One region of the Streptomyces sp. IBSNAI002 genome, then DNA from elsewhere that is predicted to be linked to it. Evidence: riboswitches for the same ligand, from Rfam matches in the RefSeq annotation. Region 1 holds a riboswitch; the other holds the start of a gene.

The links. A riboswitch is a leader RNA that binds a small molecule or an ion and turns the genes downstream of it on or off. The one in region 1 is predicted to bind glycine.
Region 2: it holds a riboswitch for glycine, as region 1 does, so the genes downstream of both, gcvT (glycine cleavage system aminomethyltransferase GcvT) here and gcvP (aminomethyl-transferring glycine dehydrogenase) in region 1, are expected to answer to the same signal.

Annotation. Positions count from the first base shown of each region.
Region 1 covers NZ_JBQPXG010000002.1:1,639,906-1,648,164, forward strand. The annotation lists gene ACTVZO_RS08075 (CPBP family intramembrane glutamic endopeptidase) at 1-558, opposite strand, end outside; gene ACTVZO_RS08080 (glutamate-cysteine ligase family protein) at 721-2,241, opposite strand; gene ACTVZO_RS08085 (hypothetical protein) at 2,736-3,356, shown strand; gene ACTVZO_RS08090 (DUF5999 family protein) at 3,630-3,836, shown strand; gene gcvP (aminomethyl-transferring glycine dehydrogenase) at 3,919-6,804, opposite strand; glycine riboswitch at 7,001-7,099, opposite strand; gene ACTVZO_RS08100 (PRC-barrel domain-containing protein) at 7,212-7,577, shown strand; gene ACTVZO_RS08105 (DNA polymerase IV) at 7,620-8,259, opposite strand, start outside.
Region 2 covers NZ_JBQPXG010000002.1:5,896,121-5,904,379, forward strand. The annotation lists gene ACTVZO_RS28485 (hypothetical protein) at 1-175, shown strand, start outside; gene ACTVZO_RS28490 (L-serine ammonia-lyase) at 310-1,692, opposite strand; gene ACTVZO_RS28495 (APC family permease) at 1,833-3,494, opposite strand; gene glyA (serine hydroxymethyltransferase) at 3,662-4,918, opposite strand; gene gcvH (glycine cleavage system protein GcvH) at 4,933-5,313, opposite strand; gene gcvT (glycine cleavage system aminomethyltransferase GcvT) at 5,400-6,515, opposite strand; glycine riboswitch at 6,677-6,780, opposite strand; gene ACTVZO_RS28515 (AAA family ATPase) at 7,002-7,679, shown strand; gene ACTVZO_RS28520 (enhanced serine sensitivity protein SseB) at 7,824-8,259, shown strand, end outside.

The DNA.
Region 1 (8,259 bases):
GGCCAGCACGATGACTTCCTCCACCACCGAGTTCTGCACCGCGGAGAGGACCAGTACGGGGAACTTCCACCACACGTCGGGCAGCGCCTCCGGCACCACCGTGAGGTTGAAACCGGTGGCCTGCGCCGCCAGGTAGAACAGCAGCCCGGCGCTCCCGATCCCGGCCGCGACCAGAGCGCCCCGCCCGAGGTCCCACAGCGGGCGGGTGCGGTCGAAGCCCAGCGCCCGCAGGCCCGGCGCGCCCTCACGGGTGAGCAGGTGCGCCACCAGCAGTACGGGAACCAGCGCGCTCGCGATGCCGAACAGCTGCCAGGCCAGGTCCAGCCAGGGGCGGCCGGGCGCGTACGAGCCGTTGAGCGTGGCGGCCTGGTCCCCCAGCCCGCCCGGCTTGGTGAGCGAGCCGATGAAGCTGATGAGCGCCGAGACCCCGCTCGCGCCCAGCGACAGCGCCAGGACGAGCAGGGTCTCGGTGCGCAGGACGCGCCGCGCCCCGTCCGCATCCAGTTCCACGACCACCGGCTCCGGCTCCGCCCGCACGCCCGACTCCCGTCCCGCCATCCCGATACGACCACCCCATACTGCCTCCTCGCGGAGCGGCGGGCGGCCCGGGGGCCACCGCCGGCGGCACAGCGGTCGGGCGGTACGGCGCGTACGGGCGCGTACGGGTGGATGCGGGCGCGTGCGGGTACGTGCGGGTGCGTGCCGACGGGAATCGGGAGGTCAGCCTCCGGCGGCCACCTCCTCCCCCGGCCCCACGGGCCAGGTGTGCACGGGGTCGCCCTTGTGCATCAGCTCGGTGTACCGCCGCGTGGTCGCCGCCAGCGCCGCGTCGCGGTCCAGTCCGGACGCGAGCGCCCGGTGGTAGGTGTCCACCTGCCAGGTCGCCCCGTTCGCCCGCCGCCGGCAGCGCTCCTCGATGATGCCGAGGTAGCGGTCCCGGTCCGCGGGCTCGATCCCCCACGCGTCGAGGCCGGCCGCCGCCATCGGCAGCAGCTCGTCCAGGACCAGCCGGACCGCGGGCACGCTGGCCAGGCCCCCGGACCGCCCCCGGCGCGGCCAGCGCAGCCGTGCGTCGATCCCGTAGCGGCAGGCCGCGTCGAAGTTGGCCTCCGCCTCGGCGAAGGGCAGCCGGGTCCACACGGGGCGCGGCTCGTCGGCGAGGGTGCGTACGAGCCCGTAGTAGAAGGCGGCGTTGGCGACGACGTCGGCGACCGTGGGCCCGGCCGGCAGCACCCGGTTCTCGACGCGCAGGTGCGGCACCCCGTCGGCGACCCCGTACACGGGCCGGTTCCAACGGTAGACGGTGCCGTTGTGCAGGACCAGCTCCTGGAGCCCGGGCACCCCGCCCTCGGCGAGCACCCGCAGCGGCTCCTCCTCGTCGCAGATCGGCAGCAGGGCCGGGAAGTAGCGGACGTTCTCCGCGAAGAGCTCGTACGCCGAGTCCACCCAGCGCTCCCCGAACCAGGTGCGCGGGCGCACCCCCTGCGCCTGGAGCTCGGGCGGCCGGGTGTCGGTGGCCTGGGTGAACAGCGGAGGCCGGGATTCGCGCCACAGCTCTCGCCCGAACAGGAACGGCGAGTTCGCACCGACGGCTATCTGCGCGGCGACGACCGCCTGGGCCGCGTTCCACACGTCCGCGAACCGTGCCGGGGTCACCTGGAGGTGCAGCTGTACGGAGGTGCAGGCGGCCTCCGGCACGATCGACCCGGTGTTCCACACCAGCCGCTCGACGCCGTCGATGTCGAGCGTGAAGTCCTCGCCGCGCATCATCAGGATCTGCTCGTTGAGCAGCGAGTAGCGGTCGACCGCCGAGAGGTTGGCGGTGACCAGGTCCTCTCGGGTGATCGTCGGCAGAATGCCGATCATCACCACTCCCGCGTCGATCTCGGCGGCCTGCCGGTGGGCATAGCCGAGACCCGCGCTGAGTTCCTCCGCGAGCTGATCGAATACCCGGCCGCCGAGGCGGTGCGGAAGGACGTTCACCTCCAGGTTGAACATTCCCAGTTCGGTCTGGAAATCGGGGCTCGCAATCCGCTCCAGCACCTGGGCATTCACCATTCTCGGCAAACCGTCGGCGCCCGCGAGATTCAGCTCGATCTCCAGTCCCATCATGTTCTTCGGACGATCGAACCTCTTCTCCGCCAGAAGTCGCTCCAGCCCCTCCAGACACTCGTGAAGCTTCCTTCGATACCGCTGCCGATCGGACAGGTCGAATCCGCCTGCCACGACCTTCTCCCCCATCGAAGCGTCCCTCCTCGAGTGGGCCTGGCCCGGTGGCGCCCAGGCGCGCGTGTACGGTCGATGATGCCCCGGCAGCGTGATCCATAACGCGGCGGGGGCGTGCGTGGCGAGGAGCGCGCGCCGGTTTGGCCGACGGGCGGTTTGGCACATTCACTTGGCAAGTCGATTCATGCAAATTCCGCGTCGACTTTGCCTGTTCCCGATAACCGGCGCTTTCCAGCCGAGCCCCTTTCCGGTAACCTCCGAGGTCAGCGCGGCATGTTCGCGCCTATCCGGCATGAATGCCATGTCAGCGGGACCGGTAAGCGCCTTGTCGGCAATGGGCGGGACAGCTAGCCGAAACACTGCGTGAACACATGTCGTATAAACTCCGCAAACGAGGCAGAGAGTTGGCGCGCGGCCATTGCCCCTCAGCCCCCCTCTGGCCCCAGAATGCGACAGCGCCGTCCGCACCTGCCCCCGTTCCAGGTCTCCCAAGTGAGAGGCGACCCACTATGCCGCTGCACGTCCCCCCGGCCCCCGCAGCCGCCCTGCGCAGCGTCCTCGCGGCTCTCGGTTCCCCCACCGCCGTCCACGAGGCACACACTCCCGCCCTGCGCGCCCTCCAGGGGCCGGTGACCGCCGAACTCGCCCTTCCGGTCCACGTCCTCGACCGGTTGAACATCTCGGACCTGACGTCCGGCGGCAGGCCTCCCCGCACCCGCCTCACCGGCTGGCGGTTCCTCATCCGCGGCGGGGAGCGCTACGTCGCGGCCGCCGACACCCGGCTCACGCCGGACGGGTGGGCCTTCTCCCACTTCTTCGAGGGTCCGTACGTAGCGGCCACCGAACGCGCCCTGCGCCAGGCCGAGTCGCTCTCGACGGCGTACCAGCCGAGACTGCTGTCCGTACCGGAGCTGTACATGCTGACCCTGTGGCTGCACGGGGCGGTGGGCGCCGACGCGTCCGCCGGCCTGCCCGCGGGCGAGGACCTGCTGGTCCCGCTCGCGCCCGCCCCGCCCGGCATCGCCGCGTACCGGCCGCATCCGGTCTCCGAGCTGCTGCCCGTCATGACCCACCGGCTGACCCCCGCGACGGCGCCCGCCCCGCCCTCGGTGGCCGCGCCCGCGGCATGAGCGGACCGGTGGCCCGAGTGACCCATTCGGCCTAGCCCGCTCGGGCCACCGGCGAACCATCCGAAATGACAGGGGAGTTGGCCTGAACCGCCCGCACGAGTGATGCGTCATCAATCTATGAGGACAGCTGGCGGGAAATACCTGCGAAGCGGCTGTCGTGGGGGAAGACTGATGACAAGCTCCCCGCGGGTGCGGGGATGACCCAGGGGGACGGCCATGAACGACGCATCGAGCCGTAGCACGCAGACCACACCGCAGCGAAAGAACGCATCCATGTGCCAGCACCAGCCAGCCTGCCCGTCAGCCGAATCCGCCGACCGGGAGGCCGCGCTCCCCGTGGCCAACCACCCGGAACAGGGCTGGAGCCTGCTGTGCAACGGCGTCCTGCTCTTCGAGGACACCGGTGAGCTGCTGCCGGACGGCCAGATCATCGCCCCGCACCGCCCGCTCGCGGCGGCCCAGGTGATGAAGGCCGCCTGACCGGCCGAGAACGGCAGGCCGGCCGCGACAACGACGAAGGGGCCGGTCCGGGAGAACTCCCGGACCGGCCCCTTGCTCATGCTCAGTTGTCGTACTCGTCCAGCGGCGGGCAGGAGCACACCAGGTTCCGGTCGCCGAACGCACCGTCGATGCGGCGCACCGGCGGCCAGTACTTCTCCGCGGCCGTGACCCCGCCCGGGAAGACGGCCTCGTCACGGGTGTACGGGTGGTTCCACTCACCGCCCAGCGCCGCCGCGGTGTGCGGGGAGTTGGCCAGCGGGTTGTCGTCCACCGGCCACTCGCCGGCCGCGACCCGCTCGATCTCGCCGCGGATGGCGATCATCGCGTCGCAGAAGCGGTCGATCTCGGCGAGGTCCTCGGACTCCGTCGGCTCGATCATCAGCGTGCCGGCCACCGGGAAGGACATGGTCGGCGCGTGGAAGCCGTAGTCGATCAGGCGCTTGGCGATGTCGTCCACGCTCACGCCCGTCGCCTTCGACAGCGGACGCAGGTCGATGATGCACTCGTGCGCGACCAGGTTTCCCGGGCCGGTGTACAGCACCGGGTAGTGCGGCTCCAGGCGCTTGGCGATGTAGTTGGCGCCGAGCACCGCCACCTGCGTGGCCCGCTTGAGGCCCTCGCCGCCCATGAGGCGCACGTACGACCAGGAGATCGGCAGGATGCCCGCCGAACCCCACGGGGCCGCCGAGATCGGGCCGACGCCCGTCTCCGGGCCGGCGCTCGGCTGGAGCGGGTGGTTCGGCAGGTACGGGGCCAGGTGCGCCCGGACACCGACCGGGCCGACGCCCGGACCGCCGCCGCCGTGCGGGATGCAGAAGGTCTTGTGCAGGTTCAGGTGCGAGACGTCGCCGCCGAAGTGACCCGGCTTGGCCAGGCCCACCAGGGCGTTGAGGTTGGCGCCGTCCACGTAGACCTGGCCGCCCGCCTCGTGCACCTGGGCGCAGATGTCGGCGACGTGCTCCTCGAACACACCGTGCGTGGAGGGGTAGGTGATCATCAGCACGGCGAGCTCGTCGCGGTACTGCTCGATCTTCGCGCGCAGGTCGGCCGCGTCCACCTCGCCGTCGTCGGCGGTCTTGACGACGACGACCTTCATGCCCGCCATCACGGCGCTGGCGGCGTTGGTGCCGTGCGCGGAGGACGGGATCAGGCAGATGGTGCGCTGCTCGTCGCCGTTCGCGCGGTGGTAGGCGCGGACGGCGAGCAGCCCGGCCAGCTCGCCCTGGGAGCCGGCGTTCGGCTGGATGGAGACCTTGTCGTAGCCCGTGACCTCGCAGAGACGTTCCTCCAGCTCGTTGATGAGCGTGAGGTAGCCCTCGGCCTGCTCCACCGGGGCGAACGGGTGCAGCTGGCCGAACTCCGGCCAGGTCACCGGCTCCATCTCGGTGGTCGCGTTGAGCTTCATGGTGCAGGAGCCCAGCGGGATCATGCCGCGGTCCAGCGCGTAGTCCTTGTCCGAGAGCTTGCGCAGGTAGCGCAGCATCGCGGTCTCGGAACGGTGCTGGTGGAAGACCGGGTGGGTCAGGTAGTCGTCCGAGCGCAGCAGGCCCTCGGGCAGCGTGTCCTCGGTGGTCGCGTCGAGCGCCTCGATGTCCGCGGACACCCCGAAGGCGGACCAGACGGCCTCGATGTCGGCGCGCAGGGTGGTCTCGTCGCAGGCGACGGAGACGTGGTCGGCGTCGGCGCGGTACAGGTTGGCCCCGCCCTCGCGGGCGGCGGCGACGACCTCCGCCGCGCGGCCCGGGACCCGGGCCGTGATCGTGTCGAAGTACGCGCCGTGCAGGATCTCGACCCCGCCGGACTTCAGGCCCGCGGCGAGCAGGGCCGCGTAGCGGTGGGTGCGGCGGGCGATCGTCCGCAGGCCGTCCGGACCGTGGTAGACGGCGTACATGGCGGCCATGACGGCCAGCAGGACCTGCGCGGTGCAGATGTTGCTGGTGGCCTTCTCACGACGGATGTGCTGCTCACGGGTCTGCAGCGCCAGGCGGTACGCCTTGTTGCCGTCCGCGTCCACGGAGACGCCGACGAGGCGGCCGGGCAGCGAGCGAGCGTGCTTGGCCTGGACGGCCATGTAGCCGGCGTGCGGTCCGCCGAAGCCCATCGGGACGCCGAAGCGCTGCGTGGTGCCGACGGCGATGTCGGCGCCCAGCTCGCCCGGGGAGGTCAGCAGGGTCAGCGCGAGCAGGTCGGCCGAGACGGTGACGACGGCACCGAGCTCGTGCGCCTGGTCGATCAGCGGCTTGATCTCCCGTACGGCACCGGAGGCGCCCGGGTACTGGAGCAGCACGCCGAAGACGCCGCGCTCGGCGATCTCGGCCGGGATGCCGTCCGAGAGGTCCGCGACGACGACCTCGACGCCCGTGGGCTCGGCGCGGGTCTCGATCACGGCGATGGTCTGCGGCAGCGCGTCCGCGTCGATCAGGAAGACGCCGCCCTTGACCTTGCCCACCCGGCGGGCGAGCGACATGGCCTCGGCGGCCGCGGTGCCCTCGTCGAGCAGCGAGGCGCCGGAGGTCGGCAGCCCGGTGAGGTCGGCGACGACCGTCTGGAAGTTCAGCAGCGCCTCGAGGCGGCCCTGCGAGATCTCCGGCTGGTAGGGCGTGTACGCCGTGTACCAGGCCGGGTTCTCCATGACGTTGCGCAGGATCACCGGCGGCGTGAAGGTGCCGTAGTAGCCGAGGCCGATCATCGGGGAGAGGACCTGGTTGCGGTCGGCGAGCGAGCGCAGCTCGGCGAGCACCTCCGCCTCGGTCCGCGCCTCGGGCAGGTTGAGCGCTTCGGCGGTCTTGATGACATCCGGCACCGCGGCGGCGGTCAGTTCGTCCAGGGAGCCGTAGCCCACCTGGGCGAGCATCTTCGCCTGCGCCTCGGCATCCGGGCCGATGTGGCGCTGCTCGAAGGGGATGCCTCGCTCCAGCTGGGAGAGCGGAATGCGGTTGGCGGTCATGTACGGAGGCCTCCTGGTCGTACGACCTGCGAGGGGCACCACGGCGCGGGCACCCGGACGGCCTCCCCCTCTGTCATCTCAACCTGAGAGCTTCACCGGATCCGCAGGGGTCGCCCGCGAGGTCCGGCTTTCACCGTCGGTGAGGAGAGGGACCGGCACTGCGCGCCCGGTACCCGCTCCTGCTTTCCAGAGTGGCCTCGTCCGTGCGGTACGTATGCCTGAGAGATTCCGGGGAGGATTTGCTCCTTCGGCGCCTCCGTCACGTTCACTCGGAGGACTCTCCCGCACAGGGTCGACAGCCATCACCCAGCCTACCAGCGAGGATCTGGGCACTCCCCGAGTGGCCTCCTTTCCCGATATGCACTTCTGTAGTCATTACGGAGGAGTTGCGACCATTTGGAGGGACCGTGCAGACCGACATCGATCCGCGCAGCCTGATCGGCCGCAAGGCGTTCGACCGCAACGGCACCAAGATCGGCACCATCGACGAGGTCTACCTCGACGATGCCACGGGAGTCCCGGAATGGGCAGCCGTGCGGACCGGCCTGTTCAGCCGGGACGCGTTCGTCCCGCTGGAGCCGAGCGAGATGGTCGGCGACACCCTGCGGGTGCCCTTCGACCGTTCCCTGATCAAGGACGCACCCGATTTCGGGGTCGGCCGCCACCTCTCCCCCGAACAGGAGCTGCAGCTCTACCACCACTACGGCCTGGACCTGACCCTGCCGAGCGACTTCCAGCGCGACTTCGGCCGCCTGGCGGGCGACGAGGGCTGACGGGGACCGCCCAGGGCCGACGAGGGCAAGGAGCCCGGAGGACTAGGAGGGCGAGGGGGCCTGGGAGGCCCGGGAGGCCGGGGCCGGCGGGTCGTCCCCCACCAGCGGCAGCGGATCGGACGGCTCCAGCTCGGGGTCGTCCACCCGGAAGGTCCGCACCCGGCCGGGCTCCGATCCCGGCCGCTCGAACCGTACGGTCACCCGCCCGACCCCGCTGCCCTGCACCCAGCCGGGCCCGTACACCGCGTGCCGTACGTCGCTCCCGGCCGTCCACCGCCGCTCCGCGGCCGCCTCCGGCTCCCCGGACGGCCCCGACGGCCCCGACGGGTCCGCTGACGGCTCAGCGCCCTGCACGCCCTGCACGCCTTCCACGTCCCCCGCAGCGGCCCCACCGGGCTCGGCGGCCCCGTCGGTCGCCGGAGCCTCCCCCGTCCCCTCCTGCGGCTCGGCGGCCAGCGACTGCGCGAACAGGTCCTCCTGCGTGTAGTCCGCCAGTCCGGTCACGCCCACGCCCAGCAGCCGCACCCCGCCCGTGGTGTCCACCCCCTCCAGCAGCCGCGCCGCGGCCTCGCGCACGACCGCGGGATCGTCCGTGGGCCCCCGCAGCGTCTCGGACCGCGTCAGCGTCGAGAAGTCGTACCTGCGCACCTTCAGGACGATCGTCCGCCCCGAGTGCCCGGAT
Region 2 (8,259 bases), 4.3 Mb from region 1:
CCGGCGCCAGGTGCGCGAGCTGCGGCTGCGGGACAGCAACCTGATGATCGACATCACCGTCACGGCCGAGGCGCGCTCGGCGCCCACCCCCGAGAGCCTGACGGCCTTCGACGCGTCCGTGGACGACTTCGCCAAGGCCTGCCTCAAGGCCCTGCGGGCGAAGACGGACTCCTAGGGGGTGTCTGACAGGTGTCCGCGGCGTCCGTCAGACACCCCCTAGCGCGGGAACGCGAGGGGGCCCGGCGCGCACGTCCGCGCGCCGGGCCCGCGCGCGTCGGCCTCAGCCGTCCCGGCTCCCGCCGCCGCGGGTCAGCACTCGATGACGTTGACCGCGAGACCGCCGCGGGCGGTCTCCTTGTACTTGACCTTCATGTCGGCGCCGGTCTCCTTCATGGTCTTGATGACCTTGTCGAGGGAGACCTTGTGGCTGCCGTCGCCGCGCATCGCCATCTTCGCCGCGGTGACCGCCTTGACCGCCGCCATGCCGTTGCGCTCGATGCACGGGATCTGGACCAGGCCGCCGACCGGGTCGCAGGTCAGACCCAGGTTGTGCTCCATGCCGATCTCGGCCGCGTTCTCGACCTGCTCCGGGGTGCCGCCCAGGACCTCGGCGAGGGCTCCGGCCGCCATCGAGCAGGCCGAGCCGACCTCGCCCTGGCAGCCCACCTCGGCGCCGGAGATCGAGGCGTTCTCCTTGAACAGCATGCCGATCGCGCCCGCCGCGAGGAGGAAGCGGACCACGCCGTCCTCGTCCGCGCCCGGCACGAAGTTCGTGTAGTAGTGCAGGACCGCCGGCAGCACGCCCGCCGCGCCGTTGGTCGGGGCGGTCACGACCCGCCCGCCCGCCGCGTTCTCCTCGTTGACCGCCATCGCGTAGATCGTCGTCCACTCGCTGCGGTGCATCATCGGGTCGCCCTCGGTGCGCAGCTGGCGCGCCGTGGACGCGGCCCGGCGCTTGACCCGCAGACCGCCAGGGAGGATGCCCTCGCGGGACATGCCGCGCGCGACGCAGGACTGCATGACGCGCCAGATCTCCAGCAGGCCCTCGCGGATCTCCTCCTCGGTGCGCCAGGCCTTCTCGTTCTCCAGCATCAGGGAGGAGATCGACAGGCCCGTCTCGTTGGCCAGGCGCAGCATCTCGTCGCCGGAGCGGAAGGGGTACTTCAGTACCGTGTCGTCGAGCTTGATCCGGTCCTCGCCGACCGCGTCCTCGTCCACGACGAAACCGCCGCCGACCGAGTAGTACGTCTTCTCCAGCAGCGGGGCGCCGGACTCGTCGTACGCGAAGAGCGTCATGCCGTTCGCGTGGTACGGCAGCGAGCGGCGGCGGTGCAGGATCAGCTGGTTCGGCTCGTCGAAGGCGATCTCGTGGCCATCGCCTATCTCCGCGCCGAGCAGGCGCAGCCGGCCGCTCTTGCGGATGCGCTCGACCTCGTCGTCCGCCGTCTCCACGTTCACGGTGCGGGGGGAGTGGCCCTCCAGGCCCAGCAGCACCGCCTTGGGGGTGCCGTGGCCGTGGCCGGTCGCGCCGAGCGAGCCGAACAGCTCGGCGCGCACGGACGCCGTCTGGGCGAGCACGCCGTCCTTCTTCAGACGCGTCACGAACATGCGCGCGGCACGCATCGGACCGACCGTGTGGGAGGAGGACGGGCCGATGCCGATGGAGAAGAGGTCGAAGACGGAGATGGCCACTGGCGGACTCCCTTGTCTGCTCGTGGGGTGGGAGGGGGCAGGAGAGGCGGATTGATCGGATTTTGTCCGGCAGACGAGCTTATCGCGGTGAAATGAACGGTTCGGCTGCCGGACGAGGTGGTGTGGATTACGTGGACGGGTCAGGCGGGTGTCAGCTCACGCTCCGGAGCCGCCGCGCCGCCCGGCGCGGTCGCGGCCGCGTCGGCGTCGAGGACCGGGTCGGGGCCGGGCAGGCCCGCGTGGTGGGCCCGGGTGCCCGACCGTACGGCCCAGAAGTACGTACCGAGGGCCATGGCCGCCACCAGGGCGATGTCCACGCCGCCCGGGATGGTGCCGCGGCCGCCGAAGTCGGTGGAGCCGAGCCAGGAGAGCAGGGACAGGGCGCCGAGGAAGAAGACGATCCACCAGGCGGGCTCGAACTGCCGCAGGAGGTTCTTCTCACCCTTGCGGGAGAGCACCAGCGCCGCGATCGGGGCGGCCAGCAGGGTCAGGGCGGTGACGATGCCGGTGTTCGGCCACTTCGACCAGTACAGGGCGCAGGCGGCGAAGACGAAGGTCAGCGGGCACAGGACGGAGGCCGCGGGGAGGCGGAAGGGACGGGGGAGGTCCGGCTTGGTGCGGCGGAAGACGCCCACCGCGACCGGACCGATGAGGTACGAGATGACCATGGCGGCCGAGATGATCGGGGCGAGGGTCTTCCAGCTGTGGCCGACGGTGACCAGCAGCAGGACGGAGAAGCCGAGGTTCATCCACATCGCCGGGCGGGCGGTGCCGTAGACGGGGTGGGTCTGCGCCAGCTTCTTCGGGAAGAAGCCGGTCTCGGAGAGGTTCTGGACCATGTACGCGGCCGAGGCCACGTTGGCGATGTTGGATCCCGCGGGGGAGATGAAGGCGCCGAACTGGAGCATCACCACGACCCAGTGGATCATCAGGAGCTTGGCGAGCTCGGCGAACGGCGAGTTGAAGTTCACGCCCGACCAGCCGCCGGCCTGCGCCAGGTGCTCCGGCGGTACGGACCCCAGGAAGGCCGTCTGGAGGGCGAGGTAGATCACCAGGCCCAGGGAGAGCGCGCCGACCAGGGCGATCGGGATGGCCCGGCCCGGGTTCTTGGCGGCGCCGCCGAGGTTCACCACGGCCTGGAAGCCGTTGAAGGCGAAGACCACGCCGGAGGTGGTGACGGCGGTCAGGACGGCCGTCCAGCCGTTGGGGGCGAAGCCGCCGTGGGCGGTGAAGTTGTCGGTGTGGAAGCCGGAGGCGATCAGCGCGACGACCGCCAGTACCGGGATGGCGAACTTCACCAGGGTGAGCAGGGAGTTGATCTTGGCGAGGAGCTGGACGGACCAGTAGCAGGACAGCCACAGCAGGACGGTGAGCAGCAGGGCCACGGCCATGCCGAAGGCGGTCAGCTGGTGGGACTGGGCGTCCACCAGGTCCTTGGCCCAGCCGAAGCTCCAGGAGGACATGTACTGGGTCGCCGCGATCGATTCGATCGGGATCAGCGAGGCGACCGCGATCCACACCGCCCAGCCGGTGATGAAGCCGAGGACCGGGCCGTGCGAGATGGAGCCGTAGCGGGCCATGCCGCCGGGGATCGGGTAGGCCGCGCCGACTTCGGCGTAGGACATGGCGATCATGCCGATGAAGACCGCGCCGATGACCCAGGCGACGAGCGCCGCCGGACCCGCGACCTGCGCGGCCGTGCCGGCTCCGAAGAGCCAGCCCGATCCGAAGATCGAGCCTATGCCGATCATGACCAGCGCGAAGAGACTGAGTCCCTTCTTGTTGGCTGCGCTCATGTCCATGGGTGGGTGTCCGTCCTGCCAGGGGATGCGGTGATTCCTTTATTCGGAGCCTATTTGCCGCTTCTTGAACGATTCAGTGGCAATGGGCCGCATCCACCTGGGGCTTTGGTCATGAAAAGGGCCCGGCCCTGTGCAGAACAAGGCCGGGCCCCTTCCGAGCCCGTGGTTCAGAGCGACGGGTACAGCGGGAACTTCGCGGCGAGCGCGGAGACGCGGGCCCCCAGGGCCTCGCTGTCGTACGCGGGCTTCAGCGCGGCCGCGATGATCTCCGCGACCTCCGTGAAGTCCTCGGCGCCGAAGCCGCGGGTGGCGAGCGCCGGCGTGCCGATGCGCAGACCCGAGGTGACCATCGGCGGGCGCGGGTCGTTCGGGATGGCGTTGCGGTTGACCGTGATGCCGATCTCGTGCAGCCGGTCCTCGGCCTGCTGGCCGTCGAGCTCGGAGTTGCGCAGGTCGACCAGGACCAGGTGCACGTCCGTGCCGCCGGAGAGGACGGACACGCCGACCTCGGTGACGTCCGGCTGCACCAGACGCTCGGCGATGATCTTCGCGCCCTCCAGGGTGCGCACCTGGCGCTCCTTGAAGTCCTCCGAGGCCGCGACCTTGAAGGAGACCGCCTTGGCGGCGATCACGTGCTCCAGCGGACCGCCCTGCTGACCGGGGAAGACCGCGGAGTTGATCTTCTTGGCCAGCTCCTGCGTCGACAGGATGACACCGCCGCGCGGACCGCCGAGGGTCTTGTGCGTGGTGGTGGTGACGACGTGGGCGTGCGGCACCGGGTTCGGGTGCAGGCCCGCGGCGACCAGGCCGGCGAAGTGCGCCATGTCGACCATCAGGTACGCGCCGACCTCGTCCGCGATGCGGCGGAAGGCGGCGAAGTCCAGCTGGCGCGGATAGGCGGACCAGCCCGCGACGATCAGCTGCGGCTTGGACTCCTTGGCGAGGCGCTCGACCTCGGCCATGTCGACCTGGCCCGACTCGTCGACGTGGTACGGGACCACGTTGTAGAGCTTGCCGGAGAAGTTGATCTTCATGCCGTGGGTCAGGTGACCGCCGTGGGCCAGGTTCAGGCCCATGATCGTGTCGCCCGGCTTCAGCAGCGCGAACATCGCGGCGGCGTTCGCCTGCGCACCGGAGTGCGGCTGGACGTTCGCGGCCTCGGCGCCGAACAGCGCCTTGATGCGGTCGATCGCGATCTGCTCGACCACGTCGACGTGCTCGCAGCCGCCGTAGTAGCGGCGGCCGGGGTAGCCCTCGGCGTACTTGTTGGTCAGGACCGAGCCCTGGGCCTCCATGACGGCGACCGGAGCGAAGTTCTCCGACGCGATCATTTCCAGGGTGGACTGCTGGCGTACGAGCTCGGCGTCGACGGCGGCGGCGACGTCGGGGTCGAGTTCGTGGAGAGGGGTGTTCAGTACGGACATCAGGATCCCCTGGGTCAGTTGCCGGCGGTGAGCTTGGCGTACTCGTCGGCGGAGAGCAGGTCGTCCTGGTCCTCCGTGACGCGTACCTTGAACAGCCAGCCGCCCTCGAACGGGTCCGTGTTCACGAGCGCCGGGTTGTCGACGACGTCCTGGTTGGACTCGACGACCTCGCCGGAGACGGGGGAGTACAGGTCGCTGACCGACTTGGTCGACTCCAGCTCGCCGCAGGTCTCGCCCGCGGTCACGGTGTCGCCGACCGCGGGAAGCTGGGCGTAGACGACGTCACCGAGCGCGTTGGCCGCGAACTCCGTGATGCCGACCGTCGCGACGCCGCCCTCGGCGTCCGACAGCCACTCGTGCTCCTTGCTGTAACGCAGCTGCTGGGGGTTGCTCATGACCTGATTCTCCTGGATGCGGGGGAGTGGATACGAACAGCGGTCTTGGTTACTGAGACGGCGGTACTGCGAAGTGCCGTACGGGGCTACTTCTGCCGCTTGTAGAACGGCAGGGCCACGACCTCGTACGCCTCATGCGTACCGCGAATGTCCACGCCGACGCCGGAGGTGCCGGGCGCGGCGTGTGCCGCGTCGACGTACGCGATCGCGATCGGCTTGCCCAGCGTGGGCGACGGGGCGCCCGAGGTGACCTCGCCGACGACCTCGCCGCCAGACACGACGGAGAAGCCGGCGCGCGGGACGCGGCGGCCCTCGGCGATCAGGCCGACCAGCTTGCGCGGCGGGTTCACGGCGGCGCGCTCGGCGGCGGCCTCCAGCGCGGCGCGGCCGACGAAGTCCCCCTCCTTCTCGAACTTCACGACCCGGCCCAGCCCCGCGTCGAACGGGGTCAGCGAGGTGGTCAGCTCGTGCCCGTACAGCGGCATGCCCGCCTCCAGGCGCAGGGTGTCGCGGCAGGACAGGCCGGCCGGGACCAGGCCGACGCCCTCGCCCGCCTTGGTCAGCGCCTGCCACAGCTCCACGGCGTGCTCGGGGGCGACGAACAGCTCGAAGCCGTCCTCGCCGGTGTAGCCCGTACGGGCGATCAGCGCGGGCACTCCGGCCACCGTGCCCGGCAGGCCGGCGTAGTACTTCAGCCCGTCCAGGTCGGCGTCGGTGAGCGAGGCGAGGATGCCGGGGGACTCCGGGCCCTGGACGGCGATCAGCGCGTACGCGTCGCGGTCGTCGCGGACCTCGGCGTCGAAGCCGGCGGCGCGCTCGGTCAGGGCGTCGAGGACGACCTGGGCGTTGGAGGCGTTGGCGACGACCATGAACTCGGTCTCGCCGAGGCGGTAGACGATCAGGTCGTCGAGGATCCCGCCGTCCTCCTGGCAGATGTGCGTGTAGCGGGCGCGGCCGATGCCGACGGTGGAGATGTTGCCGACCAGCGCGTAGTCCAGGACCTTGACGGCCTCCGGGCCGGTCAGGGTGATCTCGCCCATGTGGGACAGATCGAAGAGACCGGCCTTGGTGCGTACGGCGTTGTGCTCGTCGCGCTCGCTGCCGTACCGCAGGGGCATGTCCCAGCCCGCGAAGTCGGTCATGGTCGCACCGAGCGAGCGGTGCAGCGCATCGAGTGCGGTCAGGCGGGGGGCGTTGCTCATGGGTGTGGCTCCCGAGTCCCAGGGCATGACATGACGAGGAAGGTCCTCCCCATCTGTCATCGGAACCTGAGAGGTTCGCCGAGAGTTCCCCCACTGCCGGGGACGGTCGGCTTGCACCTTGGGTGGAGCCGTCCGTCGGACGGCTCGCTTTTCAGATCTGCCTCATCCACGCGGTACGGGGCCTGAGAGATTCAAGGGAGGTTCTTGCTCCTTCGGCGCCCGTGCACGGCCTCGCGGCGTGCCGGGACTCTCCCGCGCGGATTCAAGCGGCCGGTATGCAGTTGGTCCAGATGGCGCACATCATTGCACGCCACCGTGGTGATCGGGCGTGGGGCCCCGAAAGTTCGTACGGGGCCGGAAGGCTGGAACGGAACCGGTGCTGCCGGATTACCGTCTCTTTACACTCAGTGGGAAAGGGTCCTGTGACCCGATTCGGGGGAGGCGAACACTGTGCGGCGATTCGGAGTAGTGGCGGCTGTGGGAACCGTGGACGCGGTGCCGGCGCAGCGCGGCGCAGGTGCGGGTGCCGGTGCCGGTGCGGCGGCGTGCGCGGGTGCCGGTGCGGGTGCCGGTGCGGGTGCCGGTGCCGGACGGGTACGCGACCTGCGCGGGGCCGGGGCGCGGGGGGCGCGCCGGCTCGGCTTCGCCGCGGGCGACATCGTGGTGGTGTCCGGACTGCCGGGCGGGGGCAAGAGCACGCTGATCAAGCGGGCGGCCGCCGAGGGCGGCGCGATCGACTCCCAGGACACCCGCGAGCGCTGGGAGCGGCGGATGCCGGCGGGGCTGCCGTACGGGGCGTACCGGCCGCTGGTGCGGGCCGCGCACTACTGGGGGCTGTGGCGGACCCTGCGCTCCGGAGCCTCGGTGGTCGTGCACGACTGTGGAACCCAGGCCTGGGTCCGGGGCCTGCTCGCGGCCGTCGCGCGCCGTCGGGGCCGGGCGCTGCACCTGCTGCTCCTGGACAGCAGCCCGGAGGAGGCGCTGTCCGGCCAGGCGGCGCGGGGGCGCCGGGTCTCCGCGTACGCCTTCGCCCGTCACCGGGGCGCGGTGACCAGGCTCCTGCGCGAGGCCGAGGCCGGCCGTCCGCCGGCGGGCTGCGCCTCGGTCACCCTCCTGGACCGCCCCTCGGCCGCCGCCGTGTCCCGCATCGCCTTCCACGCCTAGGTCGTCTCTTTCGGATCTTGTCGCCCGGCGCGATCCGACAGAGACGGCCTAGGAGCGGGTTGCCCCGGCGGAGCCCGGGCGCCGGCGCAGCGGATAATCTCGCCACGACGTTCGGCGGGGACCACAGACGGAGGCACGGGGCACATGCAAGGCAGCGGCGGCGGGGGCGGCACCGGCTGGCCCGGGAATGAGCTGGAGCAGGTGCTCGGCGCGGCGCTCGGGCAGCCGGACGCCGGGGCCCGGATCCTGGAGGTGCTCGGGCGCAGCCAGGTCTGGGTGCCCCTGCCCGGCGGCGGCGCACCCGAGGCCGCGAGCCTCGACCTGCCGACCATGGACATCGGCGGGGCCGCGTACGTCCCCGTCTACAGTTCCGAGGCCCAGTTCCGCTACTGCGTCGGTCCCGGCATGGACTTCGCCGTGGCCCCCGCCGTGGAGTTCGCCCGCGGCCTGCCCCCGCAGCTCGGCATCGCGCTCAATCCCGAGGGCGCCGTCGGCGTCCCCCTGCCCCCGCCCGCCGTGGCGGAGCTGTGCCGTACCGGGCGGACCCCGCTCGACGGGCCGTCCACCGGCGGTCGGGTCC